2 linked regions of the Novipirellula caenicola genome follow. The protein of the gene in region 1 binds, or shares a complex with, the protein of each later gene. Links are inferred from orthologs where the notes say so. Each region holds a gene or a part of one and is shown in the gene's direction. Other genes may lie near its edges.

What was found.
Region 2: the proteins of hisF (region 1) and hisH are in contact, whole or in part, in a crystal structure (PDB 6RU0), measured with the Thermotoga maritima proteins. The link is inferred for Novipirellula caenicola from one-to-one orthologs. Residues at the interface, in WP_004080486.1 of Thermotoga maritima: Met1, Leu2, Ala3, Arg5, Ser40, Glu41, Asp45, Glu46, Ala70, Glu71, Ile73, Asp74, Ile75, Pro76, Phe77, Asp98, Lys99, Ser122, Gln123, Glu161, Thr195, Leu196, Asn247, Arg249, Glu251; in WP_004080484.1 of Thermotoga maritima: Asn15, Arg18, Arg22, Arg117, Leu118, Pro119, His120, Met121, Gly122, Trp123, Asn124, Asn134, Gly135, Tyr136, Tyr138, Val140, Tyr158, Glu180, Lys181, Ser182, Ser183, Lys184, Ile185.

What each region holds. Positions count from the first base shown.
Region 1 is NZ_BAABRO010000009.1:78,867-90,965, reverse strand. What follows is about bases 3,274-6,251. They hold hisF (imidazole glycerol phosphate synthase subunit HisF), read left to right. Parts: upstream 3,274-4,361; coding sequence 4,362-5,141; downstream 5,142-6,251. Other genes in these bases: ABEA92_RS17695 (thioesterase II family protein), read left to right, coding at 5,349-6,155; ABEA92_RS17705 (fructosamine kinase family protein), read left to right, coding at 3,380-4,303. In the rest of the region: ABEA92_RS17715 (heavy-metal-associated domain-containing protein), read left to right, coding at 344-694; ABEA92_RS17710 (redoxin domain-containing protein), read right to left, coding at 1,032-3,014; purH (bifunctional phosphoribosylaminoimidazolecarboxamide formyltransferase/IMP cyclohydrolase), read left to right, coding at 6,322-7,839; indole-3-glycerol phosphate synthase TrpC, read left to right, coding at 7,839-8,618; ABEA92_RS17680 (FAD-dependent oxidoreductase), read left to right, coding at 8,806-11,367; ABEA92_RS17675 (D-hexose-6-phosphate mutarotase), read left to right, coding at 11,755-12,099.
Region 2 is NZ_BAABRO010000005.1:159,469-171,561, forward strand. Bases 5,640-8,611 are described here. They hold hisH (imidazole glycerol phosphate synthase subunit HisH), read left to right. Parts: upstream 5,640-6,796; coding sequence 6,797-7,426; downstream 7,427-8,611. Other genes in these bases: ABEA92_RS12395 (iron-containing alcohol dehydrogenase), read left to right, coding at 5,640-6,688; ABEA92_RS12405 (hypothetical protein), read left to right, coding at 7,423-7,917; ABEA92_RS12410 (CAP domain-containing protein), read left to right, coding at 8,228-8,611. Outside these bases: ABEA92_RS12360 (hypothetical protein), read left to right, coding at 27-209; ABEA92_RS12365 (radical SAM protein), read left to right, coding at 214-1,203; ABEA92_RS12370 (PqqD family protein), read left to right, coding at 1,262-1,546; ABEA92_RS12375 (GNAT family N-acetyltransferase), read left to right, coding at 1,540-2,103; ABEA92_RS12380 (hypothetical protein), read left to right, coding at 2,736-3,314; ABEA92_RS12385 (aldo/keto reductase), read left to right, coding at 3,961-4,938; ABEA92_RS12390 (VOC family protein), read left to right, coding at 4,956-5,309; more of ABEA92_RS12395, read left to right, coding at 5,546-5,639; more of ABEA92_RS12410, read left to right, coding at 8,612-8,824; ABEA92_RS12415 (hypothetical protein), read left to right, coding at 9,148-9,786; ABEA92_RS12420 (hypothetical protein), read left to right, coding at 9,963-10,406; ABEA92_RS12425 (outer membrane protein assembly factor BamB family protein), read left to right, coding at 10,455-11,768. UniProt on the Escherichia coli protein: IGPS catalyzes the conversion of PRFAR and glutamine to IGP, AICAR and glutamate. The HisH subunit catalyzes the hydrolysis of glutamine to glutamate and ammonia as part of the synthesis of IGP and AICAR.

The sequences.
Region 1 (12,099 bases):
TCATCCCGCGGTTCCGGTTGTGACCGACTACTGTTTTCAGTAACGTTGAGGGTAGGCAAAGCCCAAGCCTTGCCCTACTTCGAATGGTCAACTTTTTGATTGGTCGGCCGCAAATGCCTTCATGCGAAGCAAAAGTGGCGGTAGGAAATGCGTGTGCGTCAGCAGCTTGTTCTTGCTGCTCAGATGACCTTGGGCTTCTGCAATCAGAAAACTCAAAATCCGTGGGGTCCTGATTGCGGGTGCCAAAACTGTATTTGCGAAGGTTGCTTCTAGTCTGCACGCGATGGTCGAGTGCGGTTAGGCGACGATATTCTGTGATGCCTTTCCAACAAGGAGTTCTGGCATGTCAAATTGGGTTCGAAGTACCGGTCTTGTGGCTGGTTTGATGTTGTTAGCTGTCTCTGTTTTTGCTCCCTCGCCTGTCCAAGCAGCGGATCCAGCGAAGTCGCAAATCGTGATGACGGTGGGCGAAATGTGCGGCGGCTGCGTGAAGAAGATCAGCAAACGCTTTGAAGGTGTCAAAGGCGTTGCCAAGGTACAGTGCAGCATCGAAAAGAAATCCGTCACCGTGGTCCCCGATCAAGGCGTGCGGCTGAGTCCGAAGGGCGTTTGGGAACTGATGGAAAGTATCGGCAAAACCCCGACCAAGATGGTGACACCAAACGGAACGTTTACGTCGAAGCCCAAGAGCTAGACGCTTGACGTCGTCCGGCTCGCCTTTTCAATCGGCAACGGGGGCGGAGTGAATTCTTCGCCCCGTTTGCCGATCCGAGTGACCCGCTGTCTTACAAGTTTGCGATGCCAAGACACCTAAGGACCAAAGGCCCGGCCATTTACCAGCCGTCGTCAGTAGATCCGAGTAAACGGCCGGACCGTTGGCCCTACAATTCATTGGTTTTCTTGGTCCCAGCCCGTTGGGCTGGGCTAGGTAAACGTCCGGGGCTTTGCCCCTAAATACAAACGCGCAACATCAAAAAGCGTCAGCGAGGGACCTTCAAGCCGTTCGCATCTTGCCAACAAAGGTTCCTCGCTTACGGCGCCGATTCGACCTCTTGTCTTGTTAAGACGCCGTCGCCGTTGGCATCCAAATCATCGAACACTCCGTACAGTTTTTTAGGAGTATCGCTGCGGGCGAGCTTGCCATCGCCGTCGCTGTCGAGTTGCTCGAATTTCTGCAGACGAGCCGCATTGCGAATCAATGCTTGGGCGCGTTCTCGTAGCGTCATCGCGGGTTTCTTCACTCCGTTGCGTGCTTGCTCACTGAGCGGCACGGCATAGTGATAGTAGCCGATCATCATTTCGTCCCACGTTTGATCGCCCCAGCGAACCGTCGCCGTCGGATCGGGATTGTTCAAATTGTCTTCGCTGTTGTCATACGTCGCGGTACAAACGATCCGGCTTCCCTCGGGGACCGCCAGCGGATCCTGTAACACGTAGGTGGTCTGCCAATTGAAATCGTAGTGCGGAATGTCCAGCAGCGTCGATCGTTTGCCCGCCGCCGTTTCCAGCTCATAGCGAAACGATTTGCCCCGCACATGCATGTGCGGACTCATGCTCAACAGCGTCGATTCGGCGGGAAAACGTGGACTGGTTCCCGAGGTCTCGTAATTCGCTTCGCCTGGCGGGATTTTTAGACGCGGCTGTACTGCACTGGTCGTCACGATCTCGTGAGTAACCGATTCAGGATCGGCAAAACAGATCCCCAGCGAACTTTGGTCCTGCTGCTCGGTTCCGACCGGAGTGTAGTGCACTTGAAAAATCAGTTCGCTGCCCGCGGGAATCCGCTTGGCATGCCCCTTGGGCGCCAATTCCAATCGGGCGCCGGGAACATAGCCGACCAAAAAACCACGTGCCGCGTCCAAGCCGCCGCGAGTTCCCTTGGGTGCGGCGAAGGCCAAGATGTGATGAACCACTTCGCGATTGCCCGGTTTCAACTCGGCTGCTTCGATCCACATGTCTTCGTCCAACTTGGGATCAACGCGATAGTACTGATAACGCACCTCGCCGGTCGCGGGAATCGTCACGCTCTCGGTATTGACGGGCACGACCAAATCGGGTTCACGCGGCAGTTGCCATCCGGGAATTTTTTCGGGCAGCGGCGGCAAATCGCTGGCGTCACCTTTGGGCGACCCTGCATCAACCCAGGCATACAAGATTTCTTTTTCTTCGTCGCTCATCATGCGGTCGTTGGCGAACGGCAAGTGATCACCGCTGGCGTGCCACGGTGGCATCCGGCCTTCGCGAACCACCTCGGCCATCATGTCGGACCAACCCGCGACCTCGTCGTAATCGGTCAACGAGAAGGGTGCGATCTCGCCATCACGGTGACACTCGACACACCGCTTGCGTAGAATCTCGGCGACTTGGCCGCCGTAGGTTACGTCACTGTGCTCGACCACTTTTTTGGTCCGGCCGATGATGCATCCGACCGTATCGGTTTGCGGCAGTGAAACCTCACGCCCCGACGTCAATTCATCCAGTGCGATCCGTAGATCGTGACGACGCGGTTCGTCGCGGATGTACCCGATCCCATACTGGTCATCGATTCGGCCGCGATAACGAAGTTCGCGATCGGCGTCGTAGACAAATACCTCCGGCGTTCGCTCGGCAGCGACTTGATCGGCAAACCGATTGCCAGCGTCCTTGAGCAGCGGGAACTCGATCGATTGGCGTTTCGCGAACGACGCGATCTCTTCGAGCGAGTCTTGGCGATTGCTCATCACGCCGATCACACGAACCGACTGCGATAGGTACTGCTGTTGAATTTCCCCCAGCCGGATCGCGTACAATTTGGCCAACGGACACTCGGTGCCCAGCATCGCGACCACCAGTATCGAATCGGACTGGAAATCGTCGAGCTTCCAGGTTCGACCCCGGAAATCAATCAGGTCGATCCGATCGAGCGAGGTGCCGCCGGCGGCCGCAGGGTCGCTAGCGAAAGTTGTCGTCGTGGGTACCGCCACAGACAGTAGGACGACCAGAATGGACGCAATTCGGAAGCGAACGCAATTCACAAAGCACCTTCGAGGGTTGGATAAGGATCGTTGGTTGGAAGAGACTCAGTCAGTTTCCTGTAGCGGAACTCGTCAAGAGTTTCGAGGGGCATACATCAATCAATCGAAAGTCTTGACGGCTTGTTGATTTAGTGAAGTTTCCTGCGGCAAGGGTCGTAAGATGGACTTCCTAGTCCGTCCATGGTGTATTCGACGGACTAGGAAGTCCATCGTACGATTAAAACAACAAGTCGTTGACGACTTCCGCTACGACAAATTACCACAAACTCGATAGGAAAAATGTTTCACAGTGTTGGCACACGCCGCGAACGGAAAACCGTCCTACTTAAATCTTGCATCCCTACTTTCTGGCTCATCCCTACACAATGAAACCACCGAGCGACTCTGATGTTTCGGCGGCTCTTGGCCAGCTGATTGACCCGAGCACCAAGATATCCGATGTACGCGGCGTGGGTGGCGGCTGCATTAGTAACGCCATGCAAATCACGCTTCACTGCGATCGGCTCGGCAATCGTACGGTGTTCGCCAAGGCAAACGAGGCTGGGTTTGTCGACAATTTCCAATCCGAATGCGACGGTTTGACCGCGCTTGCCGCGGCCGAATCGATTTTGATCCCCAAACCACTCGCGGTGGGCACGGCGGCCGGGCGAGCGTGGCTGGTCACCGAGTGGGTGGAAACGAGGCCGCAATCGCAAAATTTTTTCGCCGACTTTGGTCGACAATTAGCGAAGCTGCACCGAGTGACCGCCGGCAGCCAGATTGGCTGGAGAAGCGACAATTTTCTCGGTTCAGCGATCCAGCCGAACACGGCGACTGCAGGCTGGGGCGAATTTGTTGCCGAAAACCGCATCGGTTTCCAGCTCCGCTGGGCCATCGACCAACACCGAGCCGACGCGAAGCTGCGTCGCGATGGCGAGGCGATTGTCGCCGCGATGGCTGAATTATTGTCCGGGCGAGCCGACGAAACCTCGCTGCTGCATGGCGATTTATGGAGCGGCAACTATCTTTGCGGAACCACGGACGACGCCGTGGGTGGTGTCCCGGTGATCATCGACCCAGCGGTCTACTATGGGTGTCGTGAGGCGGAATTTGGGATGCTGAAGCTGTTTGGATCCTGCCCGGCAGAGTTTTACGACGCCTACCAGGCGACTTGGCCGCTGCCCGATGGTTGGCAACATCGCATAAACGTCTATGTTCTTTATCATCTGCTGAACCATTTGAACTTGTTCGGAAGCGGTTACCTTGGCCAATGCCACCAAGTCGCAAGCGAAATCTTGCGTTCGAAGTGATGCGTTTGTCAGGGCACCGCAAAACACCCCATTCCCATCGAACCCCTGAGAAACCGTCATGCTCGCCGCGCGAGTGATCCCCTGTTTGGACGTCCACAACGGACGCGTCGTCAAAGGCACCAACTTCGTCAATCTTCGTGACGCCGGCGATCCAGTCGAAGTCGCACGCCGCTACGAGGCCGAAGGGGCCGACGAGCTGGTGTTTTTGGACATCACTGCCAGCCACGAGGATCGCGACATCATCTTGGATGTCGTCCGCCGCACCGCCGAACAGATTTTCATGCCGCTGACCGTGGGCGGAGGCGTTCGCACGATCGAGGACGTTCGTGCGTTGCTGTCGGCGGGGTGCGATAAGGTTTCGATCAATTCAGCCGCCTGCAAAGACCCCGAATTTGTTCGCCGCGCCGCCGACCGCTTTGGCAGCCAGTGCATCGTCGTCAATATCGACCCCAAACGTGTCCAGCGTGACGGCAACGAGTTTTGGGAGGTTCACATCAACGGCGGACGCACCCCGACTGGATTGGAGGCCGTCGCGTGGGCCAAAGAGATCGAAAACCTCGGAGCAGGCGAGATTGTGCTGACCAGCATGGATGCCGATGGCACCTGTGACGGCTACGACATCCCAATCACCGCCGCGGTCAGCGAAGCGGTCTCGATCCCGGTCGTCGCCAGCGGCGGCGCGGGAGGCCCCCAACACTTGATTGATGCAATTAAACTAGGCAAAGCCGACGCGGTGCTGGCCGCCAGCATTTTCCACTTTGGCCAATTCACGATCGAGGAAACCAAGCAAGCGATGCGAGACGCCGGGATCCCGGTGCGTTTACAGGCCACCGCCTAAAACACCGCTTCCCGCAATGGACGAGTTCGACCAGCCCCACTCTCCCGTAGTGGACGAGGCAACGAGTCCCTTCCCCGGTAGTGGACGAGGCAACGAGTCCCAATCCAGCCGGGAACGATTCCTACTGACCGGGATCGACTCTACTGAGTCATGGATGAAATCGGATGACGAGCAAATTTGGCCGCGAACTTTCGCCGGAATTCTGACATGACAATCTCCTCCTCCAATCCATTTACCGCTCGCTTCCGCGTGCTTTCGCAACCCGAGGACGCCAATGCCAACTCAGGCAACGCCCGTTGCCCGACGGTCTACTGGTTCAATCACGCTGGCGGCACGACCAACACGCTAGCGTTTCGCGTCCGTTCGGCCCCACCGCCGCGTCCGATGCGGTTGCTGACACCGCGGTTGCCCGAGCGTGAAGAGGACTTGGACGTGACGTTTGATGGCGATTTGGAACAACTCGCCCAAAAATTCGCGACGCAAATCGCGGCCGCCTACGAGACCGAATCGGCTGATCAGCAGCCGCCAATGGTGATCATCGGACACAGCTACGGAGGGGCAGTGGCGTACCGCGTCACCAAACAGCTGACGCGTCTGGGAATTTCGCCTCATCGATTGGTGATCTGTTCGACGCGATCCCCTGAGCGGCTTCGCTATCACAAGTCGCTTCACACGCTGGACGATGCGGAATTGATCGAGGACGTCGACGAGCTATTTGGCGGGATTCCTGACAATATTCGTGCCGATGCCGACGCGCTGAGCTTTTTTGTGCGTGCCTTGAGACACGATTTGGCGATTTTTGAGAGCTACGTGCACTCGCCAGGCGACGAAACGCTAGCGGTCCCAATCACCGCGATTTGCGGGACCGATGACCGTGCGATCGACTTGGCCGATATGCAGGGATGGAGCCGGATGACGTCGGCGGCATTCCGGTTACGAGCGATCCAGGGTGACCATTTTGCCCCGTTGCAGCGGATGGCCGAAGTGCTTGAGATTGCCACCTGGGACCTGTGACCGGGTTGACCGCCACGCGGGCCGATGCGACAGTCTTCTATTGGCGAATCGTCCACGTTTGCGTCGCCGGTTTTGCGATCCCGTTGCCACTCCCTCTAACCCGTGCTGAATACCCGTGCCAGACCTCGTTCCCGTTCGTAATGCCCTGATCAGTGTCAGTGACAAAATGGGCTTAGCCGATTTTGCCATTGGCCTCCAAAACGCGGGCGTCACCATCTACAGCACTGGTGGCACACGCAAGCATCTCGAGGAATCGGGCGTCAGCGTCGAAGACGTCGCCGACTACACAGGATTCCCTGAAATGATGGACGGCCGCGTGAAAACGCTGCACCCCAAGATTTTCGGCGGCATCCTTGGCATCCGCGACCGCGACGACCACGTCGACAGCATGGACGAGCACGACATGGTCCCATTTGACCTGGTCGTCGTGAATCTGTATCCGTTCGCTGCAACCGCCGCTCGCCCTGGTGCCACCCGCGAAGAATGCGTCGAACAGATCGACATCGGTGGCCCTAGCCTAGTGCGTGCCGCCGCCAAGAATCATCACTACGTCGCGATCTGTACCAGTTCAGAACAATACGGCGACCTGCTTGAATCCATCGAATCAGGCGGATCGACGTTGGCTCAGCGGCGTAAACTCGCCGGCGAAGCGTTCGAGCACACGGCGTCCTACGACCGCGCGATTGCCGATTACATGCAAGGTGAATCGTTGACGGGCGAGTTCCCTTCGTCGCTGCACTTCTCGCTCAAGCGAAAAGCCCAACTGCGATACGGCGAAAACCCTCACCAACGAGCTGCGTTGTACGTTGATCCATCGGTTCGCTCGGTCAACCTCGTTTCGGCTCGCCAGCTGAACGGCAAAGAGTTGTCCTACAACAACCTGTTGGACTTGGACGCTGCTCTCGAAATCGTTCGTGGCTTTGCTCAACCCGCTGCCTCGGTGATCAAGCACAACAATCCATGTGGCGCCGCAACCGACGCCAAGATCGCGCGGGCATGCCGCAAAGCCCTCGCCGGCGACCCCTTGAGTGCGTTTGGTAGCGTGTTGGGATTCAACCGCACCGTCGACATGGAAACCGCCGAGATGTTGTGCGAGCCCGGCTTGTTCATCGAAGCCATCGTTGCCCCCGATTTCGAAGCCGGTGCGGTCGGCCTGCTCACCACAAAGCCTCGCTGGAAAGAAAACGTGCGACTGATGCAAGTCGGTCGACTCGACGATGGCCCCGCTGCATTCCAGCGACGTTTCATCAGCGGCGGCATGTTGATCCAAGACGCCGATCGCTTGACCAGCGTCCCGCTGCAGTGGAAGACCGTCACGGAGACCCAAGTCGCCGACGAACTTTGGGACGATGTCTCGTTTGCCTGGGAAATGGTTCGCCACGTCAAGAGCAACGCCATCGTGTTGGCCAAAGACACTGCATTGATCGGCGTGGGTGCGGGCCAAATGAGCCGCGTCGACAGCGTTGAAATCGCGATCGACAAAGCGGGCGACCGTGCCAGCGGATCAGTGCTGGCGTCCGACGCGTTCTTCCCCTTCCCCGATTCGATCGAATCGGCTGCCGAAGCGGGCGTCGTTGCGGTCATTCAACCCGGTGGATCGCGACGCGATTCCGAGGTCATCGATGCTTGTAACAAGCACGGGCTACCGCTGGTTCTCACCGGACGTCGACATTTCAAACACTGATGAATGTCCTCGATAAAATTTTGGTCGAGACTCGTAAAACGATTCTCGCCGACAAAGCCAAGCGGTCCGAAGCCGAACTCGAAGCGGCAATTGCGGATCTGCCTCCGTGCCGTGATTTTCACGCCGCATTGGCCTCAGGAGATGCGGTTCAGCTGATCGCCGAAGTCAAACGTGCGAGTCCTTCGGCGGGATTGATCCGCCAAGATTTTGATCCGGTTACGATCGCGTCGTGCTATGAAAAGGCGGGTGCCGCATGCATCAGCGTTTTGACCGACGCACCGTTCTTTCAAGGATCGCTCGACTACCTGCGAGACGTTCGCGCGGCGATTGAGCTGCCGATCTTGCGAAAGGATTTTATTGTCGATCGCTATCAACTGCTTCAGGCGCGTGACGCAGGCGCCGATTGCGTGCTGTTGATCGCCGAGTGTCTTTCGGCCAGCCAACTGTGCGAGCTGCACCAACAAGCAGCAGAGCTCGGTTTGCAAACGCTTATCGAGCTATTTGAACCGCAATACCTGGACGCCGTGTTGGCGACGGGCACCTCGTTAGTCGGGATCAACAACCGCGACCTAAAGACCTTTCACACCGATCTGGAACACACCGTGCGAATGTGCGAGTCGATTCCGCGTGATCGGTTGGTCGTCGGCGAAAGCGGCATTCGCACGCATGACGACGTGCTGCATCTTGGCAAAGCAGGCGTTAAAGCCGTGCTGGTGGGCGAATCGCTGATGCGTCAGGACGATATCGAAGCCGCCACGCGTCGATTGATCGGCAAATAAGCATCGGCCACACGCTTGGTGCTCATTCGGCCGTGGACGCAGCGATCCACGATCTTCGGCCCCACGTCACCTCCGGCGACCACTATACTGGACGCAGTTGCCTGCGGCCTGCGTGGATTCATGCGTTTGCATCGGCGACACCTGGTTGTTCGTCAAAATCATCACGCAAAACGCAAGTGAATTCAGCATGAGGGGTCTGCCGCGGACAAGCTCGGTATCGCGAACGGTTTTCCTGTTTTTGATCGCGGCGATGCTTGGGATGGATCCCACCGATGCGGTCGAGCCGGATGTGGTCGAGCCGAACGTGGTCAATGCAGACTTGCTAATCGTTGGCGGCACCGAGTCGGGTTGTGCCGCGGCGGTCCAAGCGGCTCGGATGGGCGTGCAAAAGATTGTTCTGGTCAACGATATCGAATGGCTCGGGGGCCAATTCAGTGCCGAGGGACTTGGTGCGATCGATGAGAACCGGGCCCACAAGTACAACGGCACCGTGCCCATTCCTCGCTCGGGCTTATTCCGAGAAGTGATCGACGCGATCGAAACCAAAAACGCCCAGCTCTATGGCGGCATCCGCCGTCCTGGAAATACGCGTGTTATCACGACGGCGCGACCGGTGGTGTCGGAGTCGGTGTTTCGCGATCTGCTTGCTCCGTATGAGCAGTCAGGCCAAATCCAGCGATTCTCGCACTATCGGCTTGCTCGCGTTTTGAAGGACCATGACACGGTTCGCGGCGCCGAATTTGTGAGCACCGACACCGCACCACAAACAAACTCATTAACCGTTCACGCTCGGATGACGATCGACGCCAGCGATTGGGGCGACGTGATCCAGGCGTCCGGTGCACGCTGGGATACCGGCATCGATGCAAAATCGGAATTCGGCGAACCCAGAGCTCCGCAAACGAATCAACCGGCCACCGATCTGGCTCCGATCACCTATTGCATGATCTTGGTCGAACAGGATCAGCCGTCGCTGTTCCCGCAGCCGTCAACGTACGACCCTCGTTACTTTACGGGGACCTGGGGATGGATCGACGAACATTTCGCCTACACGACGCGGAGATTGGTGGACGGTAAAGGTTTCGCGGAGATTGATCACGCGGATGTGTTGCTGATCAATTCACCACAGATTGACTATCCGCTCGACTCGCTGCCGGCCGAAGTGGTGACCGCGTTGGAACAAAGCGAAGCCGGCGCTTCAACAAAAACGATCGTTGCCATGACACCGGCACAGCGAGAGATTGTCTTTGAGGATGCAAAACGTCATACGCTTCGTTACTACTACCATCTGCAACAGAGCTTTCCCAAATTCCGCCGCATGGCGTTAAGTGACGAATTCGGTACACCCGATCGTTTGCCGCCAAAACCGTATGTTCGCGAGAGCCTGCGACTGGTTGCTCGACACATCATTCGAGAACAGGAGGTGGATGGTTTTGGCGGCTATGCAAACTATGCGACGACCATGTTCCCCGATGCGGTATTCTCGTGGCAATTCGAAAAGGATTTCCACCCGACTCAGCGAAGATGGGTCAGCGACGAGGGGAACGCAGGCCCATGGGAAGCCACGTTCCGAGGTAAACGCCGCTTTGGTCTCGGCGGAACAGGACGTGCGGTCTTTCCACTGCGCGCACTTGTCCCTGAGAAGATCAATGGACTATTGGGGGCCCAAAAGAACCTGGGCTACACCAGCATCGTGGGCTCATCATGCCGGTTGCATGATCAATCGATGCATGCCGGCCAAGCCAGTGGCGCGGTAGCCGCAATCAGTCTGCGAAACCACATTGATCCGGCCTCGATGTACCTTGCCCCCGATCAACTTGCCCAAATCTGGGATGGCCTGTTGAATCCCGGCACAGGCGCGCCACTGGCGATTTGGCCGTTTTCAGACACCGATCCCTACGACACTGGATTTGTCGCGATCCAGCAACTTGCACTGCGTCGACTGCTCGGCCTTGGCCCCACCGATACCGCGTTTCAGCCAGACCAAATGGCGACCAAGGCGTGGACCCAACTGGTCAACGACGCAGTGGTCGATGCGGGTTATTCCGCTGCATCGTTCGACTTCAAAGGGACTGCCACTCGCCGCGATCTTGCAATCTCGCTGTGGAACCACTTGCAATCACAACCCATTCCCGATCCCATTCGCATCCGGGCTCAAGATGCGGATGACGATGGCATCGCGGATGCCGAAGATCCATTGCCCTTTACCGCTGGAACGGTTTCGTGGCAGCGACTTCCGGAAACCGATGGCATTCCTTCGTCGCACGCTCGCTATCCCGCTAAGACGATCGCCATCAACTTTACCGCTGCAGAATCCGCCGCGATGCATCCGTTTCGCAATGACATCGGCCATCGATTTTCGACCAAGACAGGTTACGGATGGCGGAACGATTTGCGTGACCACACACGATGGCGAGCCACCAAGCTTGGACCACTCCGCGACGGATTTGTTTTCACACGTAAACAGGATGTGTGGGAGTGCGAGGTGGACAACGGGAAATGGCGGGTGCATGTTTGTCTGGGAGACGCGGAACACGAACAGACCGGACAATTTTTGCAAATCGAGAACATCAAGGTCGCCGAGGACGTTGCCACCGCCGCGGGCTACTTCCACGAGACGACGACCGATATTGAAGTCGACGATGGCCGCATCACGTTGACGCTCGGCACGCCCCACGGTGGAAGCAATACGACGATCAATTGGTTGATTGCCGAGCCGATCCAATCGGCGGAATCGACAACGAAGTGACGCGGCGTGACGATTCAGCGGGTACACTGAAAAGCGGAAGGACTTGCCGAAGGTATGCTTTGGAAAGTCTTCCTTCGAGCCGGGACTCTCGACGGGTTGTTGGTTTAATGAGCCGCTCTCGCGTCAGCGGCCGGGTCCCAAGCAAGTCCCGGTGCCTTACGGCCACGGCTCACCATTCCGATTGACATTTGGATTAAATCAACAAGCCGTTAACGGCTTGTTGATTTAGTGAAGTTTCGTGCGGCAAGGGTCGTATGATGGACTTCCAAGTCCGTCAATGGTGTATTCGACGGACGAGGAAGTCCGTCGTACGATTAATCAACCAGCCGTTGACAAGTTTCGCTACGTTCAGTCCGGCGTTTCTAACTCGTTTGTTTGGCATTCACCATGCAGCCCAGCGTTGATCAATTAGCGCCTCAATTCTTGGTCCCCGGACTTCGGTTTGCCGAGGGAAATGGCGGGCTCGTCAAAGCGATCGTCCACACCGATCGTTGCGACGGCGAGATCTATTTACATGGGTCCCACATCACTCACTTTCAACCCCACAATCAATTACCCGTGCTGTGGATGAGCCAAAAATCGGAATTCGCTGAAGGCAAGGCGATCCGGGGCGGCGTCCCAATTTGTTTTCCTTGGTTTGGTGCAAACGCAGCGGACCCCACCGCTCCGGGGCACGGTTATGCGCGAATCCGGACCTGGAATCTGCTTGCCACCGAAATCAATGACGACGGC
Region 2 (12,093 bases), on another replicon or contig:
TAATCCCTCTCGGTCCGTGCGAGGCGGTGAATGAGTTAATTCAATTCAGTGCGGGAATCATGACCAGCCACGAAGAGGCGGGACGGCAACTTCAGATCCTCAATCGTCTGGTGGCCCAGTCCCGGGCATTCCGTATGATCGCCGGCCGGGACGTGATCGCGTGTCCTGAGCGAGTCGACGACTTGATCCAAAATTCAACGGAGGCGTAAGAGTATGCCGCGAATCGTGATCGAATTGACCAACCGTTGCAACTTGAGCTGCCAACATTGCTTCTCGGGACGGCATGGTGGAAACACCGATTTGCCACTCGCGATTCTCGATCACGTATTGGCCGAAGCCGGTCTGCTTGGCTTTGACTTCATCGCCTTCACCGGTGGCGATCCCACGGTGTACCGCCATTTCGCCGACGCTCTGGCTCGCACATCGCAAGCCGGTTTTCAGTTTGGCATGGTCACCAACGGCCAGAACTTCAAAATGGTGTATCCAGTCTTACTTGAGCATCGCGACCATTTGAATGTTGTTACCTTTAGCGTGGATGGTGCAACGGAGTCATCGCATGACAAGCTCCGCGGCAAGAACTCATTTCGCCGCGTCATGCAAGCCGCCAGCATCTGTATGTTCAAAGACATTCCGTTTTCGATCAACATGGTGGTGACCCGCAACAATCAGCACGAGGTTGCAGAACTAGCTGAACTTGCCGCTCATCTGGGCAGCCGCGGGGTTCGCTTCGGCCACTTAATGCATTCCCCAATCACCACGGCTGATGGTCAGGATCTTTCATCGGAGGAGCGAAAACGGGTGGAAGCGGAAATCGCGGACCTGCAACGTAACTCGGCAATCGCCATTGCGATGGGACCGGGCTACTTTACCGATTCCTTGTTTCCATGCGCACCGCTGCAGATGCAGGAGGTCAACGTGGATTGTCACGGCAACCTGACGAAGTGCTGTCATTTGTCAGGGCATGGTTCCCCGAAAACCCAGAGAGATGTGATCGGAAACCTCGCTGAGATCACATTCGGTGAAGCTTACCGGCGGTTAGTCGCCGAGAACGATGTTTTTCGCGAAACGAAAATGCGGCATCACGCCAGCGGGCAATTCGATGAAACCGACTATTTTCCATGCTGGTACTGCTCACGATATTATTCAAAATTGGACTGGCTTCGATCGACGGAGCCCAATGTTTGGCAACTTGCCCTACGGTAGCCAGTGATTGGGAAAATTTTTGATCCGAGCAGACCTCCCCGCCTCGATGGACACGACGATGACGATTGATACCAGCACTAAAGTTGTACCGCACAACGACACCCTGTTCACGCAACTGCATGACGGCGAAGCCGTGTTGTTACATCTGGAAACACATGCCTATTATGGGCTGAATGAAACAGCCGCCCGCATTTGGCAGCTGCTTTCCGACGGACTCACCTTGGGCGAAGTCTGCTGCCAACTTCAGAGCGAGTTCGACGTGGGCGACGCGGAGATCCTACAGTATGTTGTTGCGTTCGCTGAAGAATTGTCGACCACAAAACTGGTGGAGCTGAGTTGCTGAACTCCAAACCCCATTCGCACCGAATCGACGTACGGACCGCGGTCGATGGCGACACCGCAGAGTTGGCGGGCTTGTTTCGAGATCAGGCCGAATACCAGCAACAATTATCACCCCACTTTGAAATCATCGAAGGCTTTGACTGGTCGACACTGGTTTCAAAAAAACTTAAGCAACACGAATCCGCAATCTTTGTGTGTCAATGCGATCAGACGATTGTCGGCTATATCAGCGTACGTCATATGCGGCGGAACGGTGGCCGATCAAAACGAGATTTGCGTGGTTGGATCCATCAATGGATAAGGTCGCGTCCGAATCGACCGATCACGCCGATCCAAGCTCGCAATTACGGTTTTGTCGAAGACTGGTATGTCGCCGCCGATTGGCGGCAACAAGGGATCGGCCGCAGGCTTTGGGAAGCGGCAAGAAAATGGTTCGAGCAGCGAGAGACCAAGGAGATTGATACGACAATCTGGGTCGATAACGAGCCGTCCATCCAGGTTTTTGAGCATCTGGGCTTTGCCCCCGTTCGTGTAATGATGCGTAAATCGTTGACCTAGGATTGAACTTGCAAGACTCCCACTGCAAGGAAAAACGTCTCGGCAGTTGGACACCCAGAGGGACGTGTAGCCACGTCCTCGACGACCCCTCGTAGTGGATCTTGCTAAAGATCCCGGCCGCCACCGACACGGGGAAAAACGTTCCGGCAATTGGATACCCAGCGGGACGTGTAGCCACGTCCACTACGACCCCTCGTAGTGGATCTTGCTAAAGATCCCAACCGCCACCGACGCGGAGAAAAACGTTCCGGCAGTTGGATACCCAGCAGGACGTGTAGCCACGTCCACGACGACCCTCCGTAGTGGATCTTGCTAAAGATCCCGACCGCCACCGACACGGAGGAAAAACGTCCCGGCAGTTGGATACCCAGCAGAACGTGTAGCCACGTCCACTACGCTCCGCCGTAGTGGATCTTGCTAAAGATCCCAACCGCCACCGATGCAGGAAAAACGTCTCGGCAGTTGGACACCCAGAGGGACGTGTAGCCACGTCCACGACGAATAGTGGCCACGCTCACGACGAATATTCGTAGAGATTTTGTCAAAGATCCTTCAATTGACGCCAGAAAAAATTCTATGATGCAAGTTACGAACGTATCGCTTCGCCTACGGCTCAAAAGAAGACCATTGCAATGTCCAAACGCGATCACTTGCATCGGCTTGCGGCTCACTACTATCAAGCGGATGCAGCGGTCCATTGGTCCGTCACGATTCTCGAACGTCGCCAAGGATGGCTTTCCGTCTCGTTTCTCTATCGTTTTCGCGAACTCATGACGCATACCGTGTTTCGCTACGGATTGGTGTGTCCCATTTTTTGCCTGATGCCCGATCATTTCCACATGGTGTGGATGGGACTTTGCTCGGGGAGCGATCAGTTGCTCGCGATGAAGCATTTTAGAAAAACGGTCAATGATTCGCTGAAACGAATTGGTTTTCAGCTACAAGATCAAAGTTACGATCATGTCTTCAAAGAAGACGAACGACGTGAGGAAGAATTCCGTAACGCGTGCGAGTACATCGCTCGAAATCCCGAGCGTGCTGGGTTGGTGGATGTCGATGAATTCGCCAAGTACAAGTTTTCGGGCTGCGTTGTCCCGGGCTATCCCGAGCTACGGGTGTTCGATACGGACTTTTGGGATCGGTTCGACCACGTGATCTCGTTCCTTCGTAAACGAGGCTTGATGCAGGTGGGACAGAGCGGACCGGGATGACGAGCACGCTGAGAATGCGGAGTTCAGGGGAGTGCGTAGTGGATCTTGCTAAAGATCCTGGCCGCTGAGACGGGAAACGTCTGGGACGATTGGGATGTGCGAAGGGACGTGTAGCCACGTCCACTACAGGGGTGCGTCGTGGATTCTGCTAAAGATCCCGACCGATGAAACGGGAAACGGCTGGGACGATCGGGGTGCGTGCAGGGACGTGTAGCCACGTCCACTACAGGGATGCGTCGTGGATCTTGCTAAAGATCCTGACCGCTGAAACGGGGAACGGCTGGGACGATCGGGATGTGCGAAGGGACGTGTAGCCACGTCCACTACAAGGGTGCGTCGTGGATCTTGCTAAAGATCCCGGCCGCTGAGACGGGAAACGTCTGGGACGATCGGGATGCGTAAAGGGACGTGTAGCCACGTCCACTACAAGGAGTGCGTAGTGGATCTTGCTAAAGATCCCGTCCGCTGAGACAGGAAACGTCTGGGACGATCGGGATGCGTGAGGGGACTTGTAGCCACGTCCACTACGGGATCGATACTCGCTGAGCGGGGGGCGATGGTGGATTGTCCTTCGAGCCTCCGCTAGATTGTGCGAACCACGTCACGCCTGTCTTAAAGCCCTGCCACGCGAATCTACGGAAACATCATGGAATCAATCCAATTAAAAAGCGGACGCTCCGTCCCTAAGATCGGACTTGGACTTTGGAAGATCGACCAAGCCGAAACCGCTGAGGTGGTGCAAGCAGCGATCGATTGCGGCTACCGACATTTCGATTCCGCCTGTGACTATGGCAACGAAGTCGAAGCGGGCAACGGACTGAGTCAAGCAATGCGTGATGGCAAAGTCACGCGTGAGGATCTTTGGATCACTTCAAAGCTGTGGAACACCTACCATCGCCCCGAACATGTGCGTCCCGCGCTCGAAAAGACACTCGCCGATTTGCAACTCGACTACCTCGACTTGTATCTGATCCACTTTCCGATCTCGCAGCAGTTTGTCCCGTTTGACCAGCATTATCCGCCAGGTTGGTTCGCGGACCCAAACGCGGAATCGCCAAAGATGGAACCGGACCATGTGCCGCTGATCGAAACCTGGCAAGCAATGACCGAATTGGTTTCCGCGGGCTTGGTTCGCGAGATCGGTGTTTGCAATTTTAATATTGCACTGATCCGAGAATTGATGAACCAAAGCGATACGCCACCGGCGATGCTGCAAGTCGAATTGCACCCGTACCTGACTCAACAAAAATTGCTGCGATTTTGCCGCGAGTCCGAGATCGCGGTGACCGCGTTTTCACCGCTTGGGGCTCAGTCGTATTTCCAACTGAACATGGCCGAGTCGGGAGAAGCGGTGATCGAGCAAAACAAAATCAAAGAGATCGCGTCACATCACGATCGAACCCCGGCGCAAGTCGTGTTGCGTTGGGGAATCCAGCGTGGTACCGCGATCGTGCCCAAAACATCAAAGACCGAGCGATTGAAAGAGAACATCGCCCTGTTTGATTTCCAGTTAAGCGACGCCGAAATGAAAACGATCGATGCGATGGACCGTCATCGTCGTTTCAACGATCCGGGTGATTTCTGTGAAGCTGCGTTCAATACTTTTTTCCCAATCTACGAATAGCACCTGAGACCACGAAGATGCATCAACACGAAAAATTGAACTACGTCGAATTCCCCTGCAAAGACCTTGCGGCCACCAAGGCGTTTTTTGGCAAAGCGTTTGGTTGGACGTTTGTGGATTACGGCCCGCAGTACAGTTCGTTTGCGGACGAGGGACTCGACGGCGGCTTCTTTCAATCAGATCAAGCCGCCACGACCGCCAATGGCTCAGCACTGCTGGTTTTCTATAGTCAGAAGCTCGAAGAAACGCAGACCAAGGTCGAATCGGCTGGCGGGACGATTCTTAAGCCGATCTTTTCATTTCCCGGTGGACGCCGATTCCAGTTCACCGAACCAAGCGGCAACGAATTTGCCGTCTGGTCGGATCAATAGCGGCGTGCGACTTGATGAGGCGAAACCAATCGGCGTTTTGACGGTTGAATCAGGGTGAGTGGATCGAGCGAGGTTTTGTCCATTTTTAAAAGGCGGCGATTTCGGCGTCATTGAAACATCACCGTGCAGGTTCCCTTGCTGGGTCGCCAAGATATGATGTAAACACGGTACAACGTTCGATTTGCGATCGACAGCCCACCTTTTTGCCGTCCTCCCACCCCATTTTCGAGCCTGCAATGCAGCCTTTTGACACCCAAAGCCGAACGCGTGTGGTTTTTGGCGCAGGAACGCTCTCACGACTCGGCGAATTAGCGAGCGAATTCCGCCCTAAAAGCGTGATGGTCGTCAGCGACGCTGGATTGATCAAAGCAGGCCATTTCGAACACGCCGTCGCCTCGCTTGAAGCGAGCGGTTTGAAGGTCGAATCGTTTCACGATTTCGCCGAAAACCCCACCTCGGACATGGTCGACGCCGGAGTCCGTCACGCGGCCAAGGTCAAACCCGACCTGCTGATTGGGCTCGGCGGTGGCAGCAGTATGGATTGCTGTAAAGGAATCAATTTCGTTTATTCATGCGGCGGGACGATTCACGATTACCAGGGGGTTGGCCGAGCGACCACCGATCTATTGCCAATGATCGCCATCCCAACCACCTCGGGCACCGGCAGCGAAGCTCAATCGTTTGCGCTGATCAGCGACGCCAAAACGCATGTCAAAATGCCGTGCGGCGACCCTCGAGCGGCTTGCCGAATCGCGATCCTGGACCCCGATTTGACCATGACCCAGCCCCGATCGGTGACCGCATTGACGGGGATCGATGCGATCTCGCACGCGATCGAAACCTACGTGACCAAACGTCGCAATCCGATGTCGACGACCTATTCGCGACGCGCGTTTGGACTGTTGGCACAAGGTTTTTCGCGGGTTTTGGCCGATCCGAATGATCGCGAGGCACGCAGCCAAATGCAGCTCGGGGCCCACTTTGCCGGCATGGCTATCGAAACCTCGATGCTCGGTGCCGCCCATGCGACCGCAAATCCGCTGACCGCTCGGCATGACATCACGCATGGGCAAGCCGTCGGATTGATGTTGCCGGCGGTAATTCGGCTGAACGGGCTGGATCATCCCGATTGGTATGCGGAACTGCTGCGAGAGATCGACCCAACCGCCTCCAACGAAAACGCTCCTGCACGGTTGGCCGACAAGGTCACCGAGTGGCTTCGTGACGCGGGGCTGGCCACGTCATTTGAACAGTTGTCGATCCCATCGTCCGAGATCGAAGCGTTGGCCGAAGAAGCACTCCAACAGTGGACCGGGACGTTCAACCCCGTCCCGCTGGACCCCGAAAAAGCACGTGCACTCTACCACGCGGTCGCTTAGGAATGTGAACCACAGGTTGCGAGAATACGTCCTCACCGATATTGTCGAGCACGCCTATTTTCGCACGGTTCTTTCACATTTCTTCCAAAAGTCATTGCCTGTACCACGATGATCACCATTGTTGACTATCAGATGGGAAACCTCCGCAGCGTTCAAAAAGGAATTGAACGTGTCGGGGGCTCTGCACGAATCAGTTCCGATCCTCAAGAAATCGCTAACGCAGAGAAGCTGATCCTGCCGGGTGTCGGAGCCTTTGGGGATGCGATGACCGAGATCCGTCGCCGCGATTTGGCCGGCCCGATCCGCGATTTTATCGATTCCGGAAAGCCGTTCCTTGGCATCTGTCTGGGGCTGCAACTGCTGTTTGAACGGGGTTTCGAGCACGGTGAACACGAGGGACTTGGCGTGTTGAAGGGAGACGTGGTTCGATTTGAATTACCGTCGTCCTACAAAGTGCCCCACATGGGCTGGAACACGGTAACGCACCAAACCGAACCACCGCTGCTGAAGGACATCAGCCCCGAAGCCCACTTCTATTTCGTTCACTCGTATTACGTGCGTCCGGCGGATCCAGCGGTGGTCGCACTGACGTGTGATTACGGCGGTCCGTTCTGTGCGATGGTTTGGCGAGACAACCTGTTCGCGACTCAGTTTCACCCCGAAAAAAGCCAAGCGGACGGCCTGAAATTGTTGTCGGCGTTTTCCAGCCTGCCGACTGGAAATGAGGTGACGGCGTGACCTCCGCTCCTCTTGCCCTGACGTCCCCCGATGGATCGCTGCGAGTCGAATTCCGTTGGTGCGAAGACCGCTTCGTTCACCAGATCCTCGGCGGCGAAGCATCCAGCGACGAAAACGCTGTGATGGCCAGCGTCAACGGCACGGCCGACCAAGCGTGGCCTTGCTCACCGCCGATCCAACAACTTTCGCTCGAATCGCTACCGGTCGGTGATGCACTGCTGGGTGTCGGATCCGCTGGCGTCAGCCACTGGAGCGTCAGTGTGCATTGGCAGGAATCGGCCACCGAGCCCACGCTTTTCTTTGATTTCGCCTGTCGCTGTAAACAGACGCCCGAGTTTCTGGGCAGCACCTACCACACGAACCCGCGGTTCAAAATTGAGCCCGGCGACGGTTCTGAACTGAGCGTCGAAGGTGACCGAACGCTGATCCGTCCCGCTGCGGCCGACTCATCTGGCACCCTCCGCTGGACCTACTGCATTAAAGGATGCTAGCACACGCATTCTTCCTATCTTGCGAGCCTTCTCTACCTTGCCGAGCGATTTCTCCGCCGCATCTCGCTGTTGTAAATCGTGTGTGGCAGACGATTTAACATATCTACAAAAATAAAACTCTGGTGAAACTCGCCCCTTCGACCCTACGCCCCCCTTTCGCCCAATCGGCAAAGTTTGCATTTTCGTTGGCTCGTTGATTGGCTGAGATTCTGGGCACGCTCGTATCGAACACCAAGACCGTGCCACTTTCTCGTTCGGCCAACGACTCTCGTCAAATGAAAGTTCTTGGTTCGTAGAAAAGGGAAGTAGTATGCTTCGAATGCTGTCTGTGGCTTTGGCTGGACTGATGACCGCCAGTGCAATGTTGGCAACCAACGCGGCCGCCAACACCGTGGTACTGGCGTCCAACCAATACGTGTGCCCGAAGTGCGGAAAGGTGCACTCGCACACCACCCCGCCTGCGTCGGTCACGCAAACTTCGTGGACAAACCCCACGGAAATCCAATCGTTGCCAGGGCAAATCGAGTCGGCACAAATTCAATCTGTGCCTGGGCAATCGTATTCCAGTACGATTCCAACATCGACGATTGCCCCCAGTGGTGGGACGTCCAACGTGTTGGCAACGCTGAACGCCCAGCGTGCTCGCAACGGAATTGGAACACTCGGCTTTGATCCGCAGTTGCAAGCGGTTGCCGAGCGACGTGCCGCACTGATGGCCTCGCAAGGCCTGAAGAATCATCCTCCAGGATCGTTTGCTCCTGGCAGGTACGAAGGGGTAGGATGGTCGAGTTCCTATTCGCCCTCAGGAGTATCGGCTTGCTTTACAAACGATCCACGCATGCGAGTCGCCGGCGCCGCGATGGCCACCGGTCGCGATGGCGTCTACTTCTGTGTCGTCTACCGCTAACATCACCCCGGCGCACTAACCAAGCAGGGTTAGCGTGTCGAGCCAACGTCTGCTCCGAGCCGCAGGGAACGCGGCTTGGACGAGGGCCGACGCTTCTCATCGCCGTCCTCGCCACGATCGCTGTGAACGTGATGGCAGGTGACGCAAGTGCACAGCAATCCATTGCACAGCCAACAATTGCACAGCCAACAATTGCACAGCCAACAATTTCACAGCCAACAATTTCACAGCCAACAACGGCGCAGGAAAACATCGCCCCGAAGGTCCTCTCGGTTTCAGAAACTCAAGCCAAAGAGTCGCTGCAATGGCTTGCCACTCGAGCGATGCAAGAAGTTCCTGCGATCTACCAAGGCGACAAGGACTGGGGCGAAACAAAGGAAGTGTGGGCCGGTGTCCGAGCCAAATTCGATGGGCTGAAACTCAAAACGCATCGACGGTTCAAAGAAGTAAACCACGGACGATGGATTCGCTACGAAATCAAGCTGCCCGAGGCAAACGCTGCGAATGCCGCCACCACTAAAATCAATTCGGCAACGCTTACGGACGAAGATCGATGGCGAATCGATTCCGTCACGGAAACCCCGATGCAGTTCACTGCTAAAGTGGAACGTTGGAATCTGGGCATCAAACTCTACAGCGTCACTGTCACCGGGCGGATGCGAGTGCAACTGCAGTTAACTTCGACGATCGGACTGTATCTGGATTACAGCGAAATCCCTCCTGCCGTTGTGGCACAACCGGCAATCGAAGGCGCCAAGTTGACCCTGGCGTCCTTCGAGATCGATCGGGTCAGTAAAATCGGTGGTGATGCGGCCGAAGTCTGGGGCGAAATCATGCAAGAGATCATTGTCCAACGATTTATCGAAAACCAGAACGATCAAATTGTGAACAAGCTAAATCGTGAAATTGAAAAACACCGAGCGGATCTACGATTTTCCTGGTCGATGCTGTTCGATCGCTAAGTGGGACCTTGACGTTTTGTTGACCGCATTCCGCCGGTAATACACGTCTGTCTCGCAATGACCATGGTTTCCCAATACTTTGAAATGTTCTTCGTCCGGGTAAACCAACGCCGACAATCGTTCTACAATCAATGGCCTCAGCGGTACTGGCGTCCCAACTTTCATGGAACCGATAGATGATGTTGCGTGCTTTTTGCGTTTTTCAGCTGTTAGCGACACTCTCCATTCTTGGTTGCTCGTCGAGAGAGTCCGCGACTTATCCGGTCTATGGTGTTGTGCGATTTCCCGATGGCAAATTGCTTCGCGAAGGGACAATCGAATTTGAAATTACGGGAGTCCCCAACCCGATCACCGCTACTGGTGAGATCGCACCCGACGGCAGTTTCTTTCTTGGCACCTACCAGATCGACGATGGTGCAGTCGCGGGCACCCACCGAGTGGTCGTGATCGCCGACACAGTGATTGGCACCGGAGTCGAGCGTCCCGGACTGCTGCCCAAATCAATTTTGCATTCCAAATATCGCGACTTCAACACTTCGGATATCCTGGTCGAAGTACGCCCCACCACAAACAATCTTGTGATTGACGTCGAATACGCTCCGGCTGACGAAGCCGAATGACAACCCCACTCCGTTTCGAACTTTCCCCTCTCCTGAAACCAACTCACCATGCTTTACTTTCTTGCCATTTGGATTGGACTTTCGACCAGCACGCCGGACGCTTGGCCGGCGTTTCTTGGTGCCGGATCGGAACCACGTGACGCCAACGCATTGCCGCTGTCTTGGTCACCCAGCGAGAATATCGTTTGGCTAGCCCCAATCCCTGGGCACGGCCAATCGAGCCCGGTGGTCTGGGACGACCGAGCATTTGTAACCAGTGTCGAAGGTCCCGAGAAAAACACCTACCACGTCGTCTGTTTGAACACCACCGACGGAAGTGAACTTTGGCACAAACAAATCGAAAACTCGGCGCCGGAAAAGAACAGCTATTACATCAGCCGGGCTGCCCCCACGCCGGTGGTTGATGAACATCGCGTGATCGCGGTCTTTGAAAGCGGCGACTGCGTTGCCTACGACCACGCGGGCAAAGAACTGTGGACACGAACGCTGGCGAAAGACGAAGGCCCCTTTATTGCCGAGTTCGGTTTGGGGGCATCGCCATGCCAAACCGAATCGGCGCTGTTTGTTTTGCTGGAACATGATGGACCGAGCAGTCTGTTGGCGATCGATAAACAAAGCGGCAAAACGCTGTGGATGGCGTCGCGAGAACCACGCCGCAGTTGGAGCTCGCCGGCCATCATCGAAGTCGAGGGGGAACCGCAAGTCGTCGTCAGCTCGGCTGGCACCGTCGATGGCTACGACCCCAAAACCGGAAAATTACTGTGGACATTCAAAGACGTCGGAGGCAACACATCGACGACGCCGATTGATATAGGCGGCGGACGTTTTCTGATTGGCGCCTCACCCGGTCGCAACGGCGAGAATGCGGGATCAGCAGCCGATTCCAATGGCTTGATGCAAGTCACTCGCGATGGTGACACTTGGACAGCGACCCGAAAATGGACAGCCGCTAAAGCGACGCCCACCTGGGCATCGCCGATCGTGCATGAGGGGTTGGCTTACTGGATCAATCGTTCAGGCGTTGTTTACTGTTTTGATGTCACCACGGGCGAAGAGGTCTACACCGAGCGAATCAAACAATCGAGTTGGGCGACGCCTTTCGGCGTGGGAAACCGCGTCTATTTCTTTGGCAAGGACGGACTGGTCACCGTCTTGGCCGCCGGCCGTGAGTTCAAAATCTTGGCCGAGAACACGACTTGGAACGACGACACGTTGCCGCCGGAAGCCAAGTTGGCCGAAGAAACGAGCGAAGAGCGTCAACGCGCCGCGGCGATGTTTAGCAAACCGACGCTGTACGGCGTCGCCGTCACCGACGACGCCTTCCTATTACGCGTGGGCAACGCCGTCATCTGCGTGCGCTAAGGAACTCGGCATGGGGCTTCTAGCATGATCGATCCTGATTCTAGCGTTAGCACCGCTTAACTTCCGGAGCCGTTGCTAGTGACTTGTTGATTTCGTGAGCCGGGATGCTCAATAGAGCGTCCGACTTAGGCCGGAGGCCGATACATCGAATGCGGAAATGTGTCGGCCTCCGGCCTAAAACAAATTCTCATGCACTCCCCGGTGCTTAATAGTCAATGTCAACTACATTCGTAGCGGCAAGGAGCCTCGCCCGAACAATGTCAGCTTTAGAAATCTAGAAACGCGCAACATCTTTCCGTCGAGCCTGTCTCGGCGGAGGAAACAA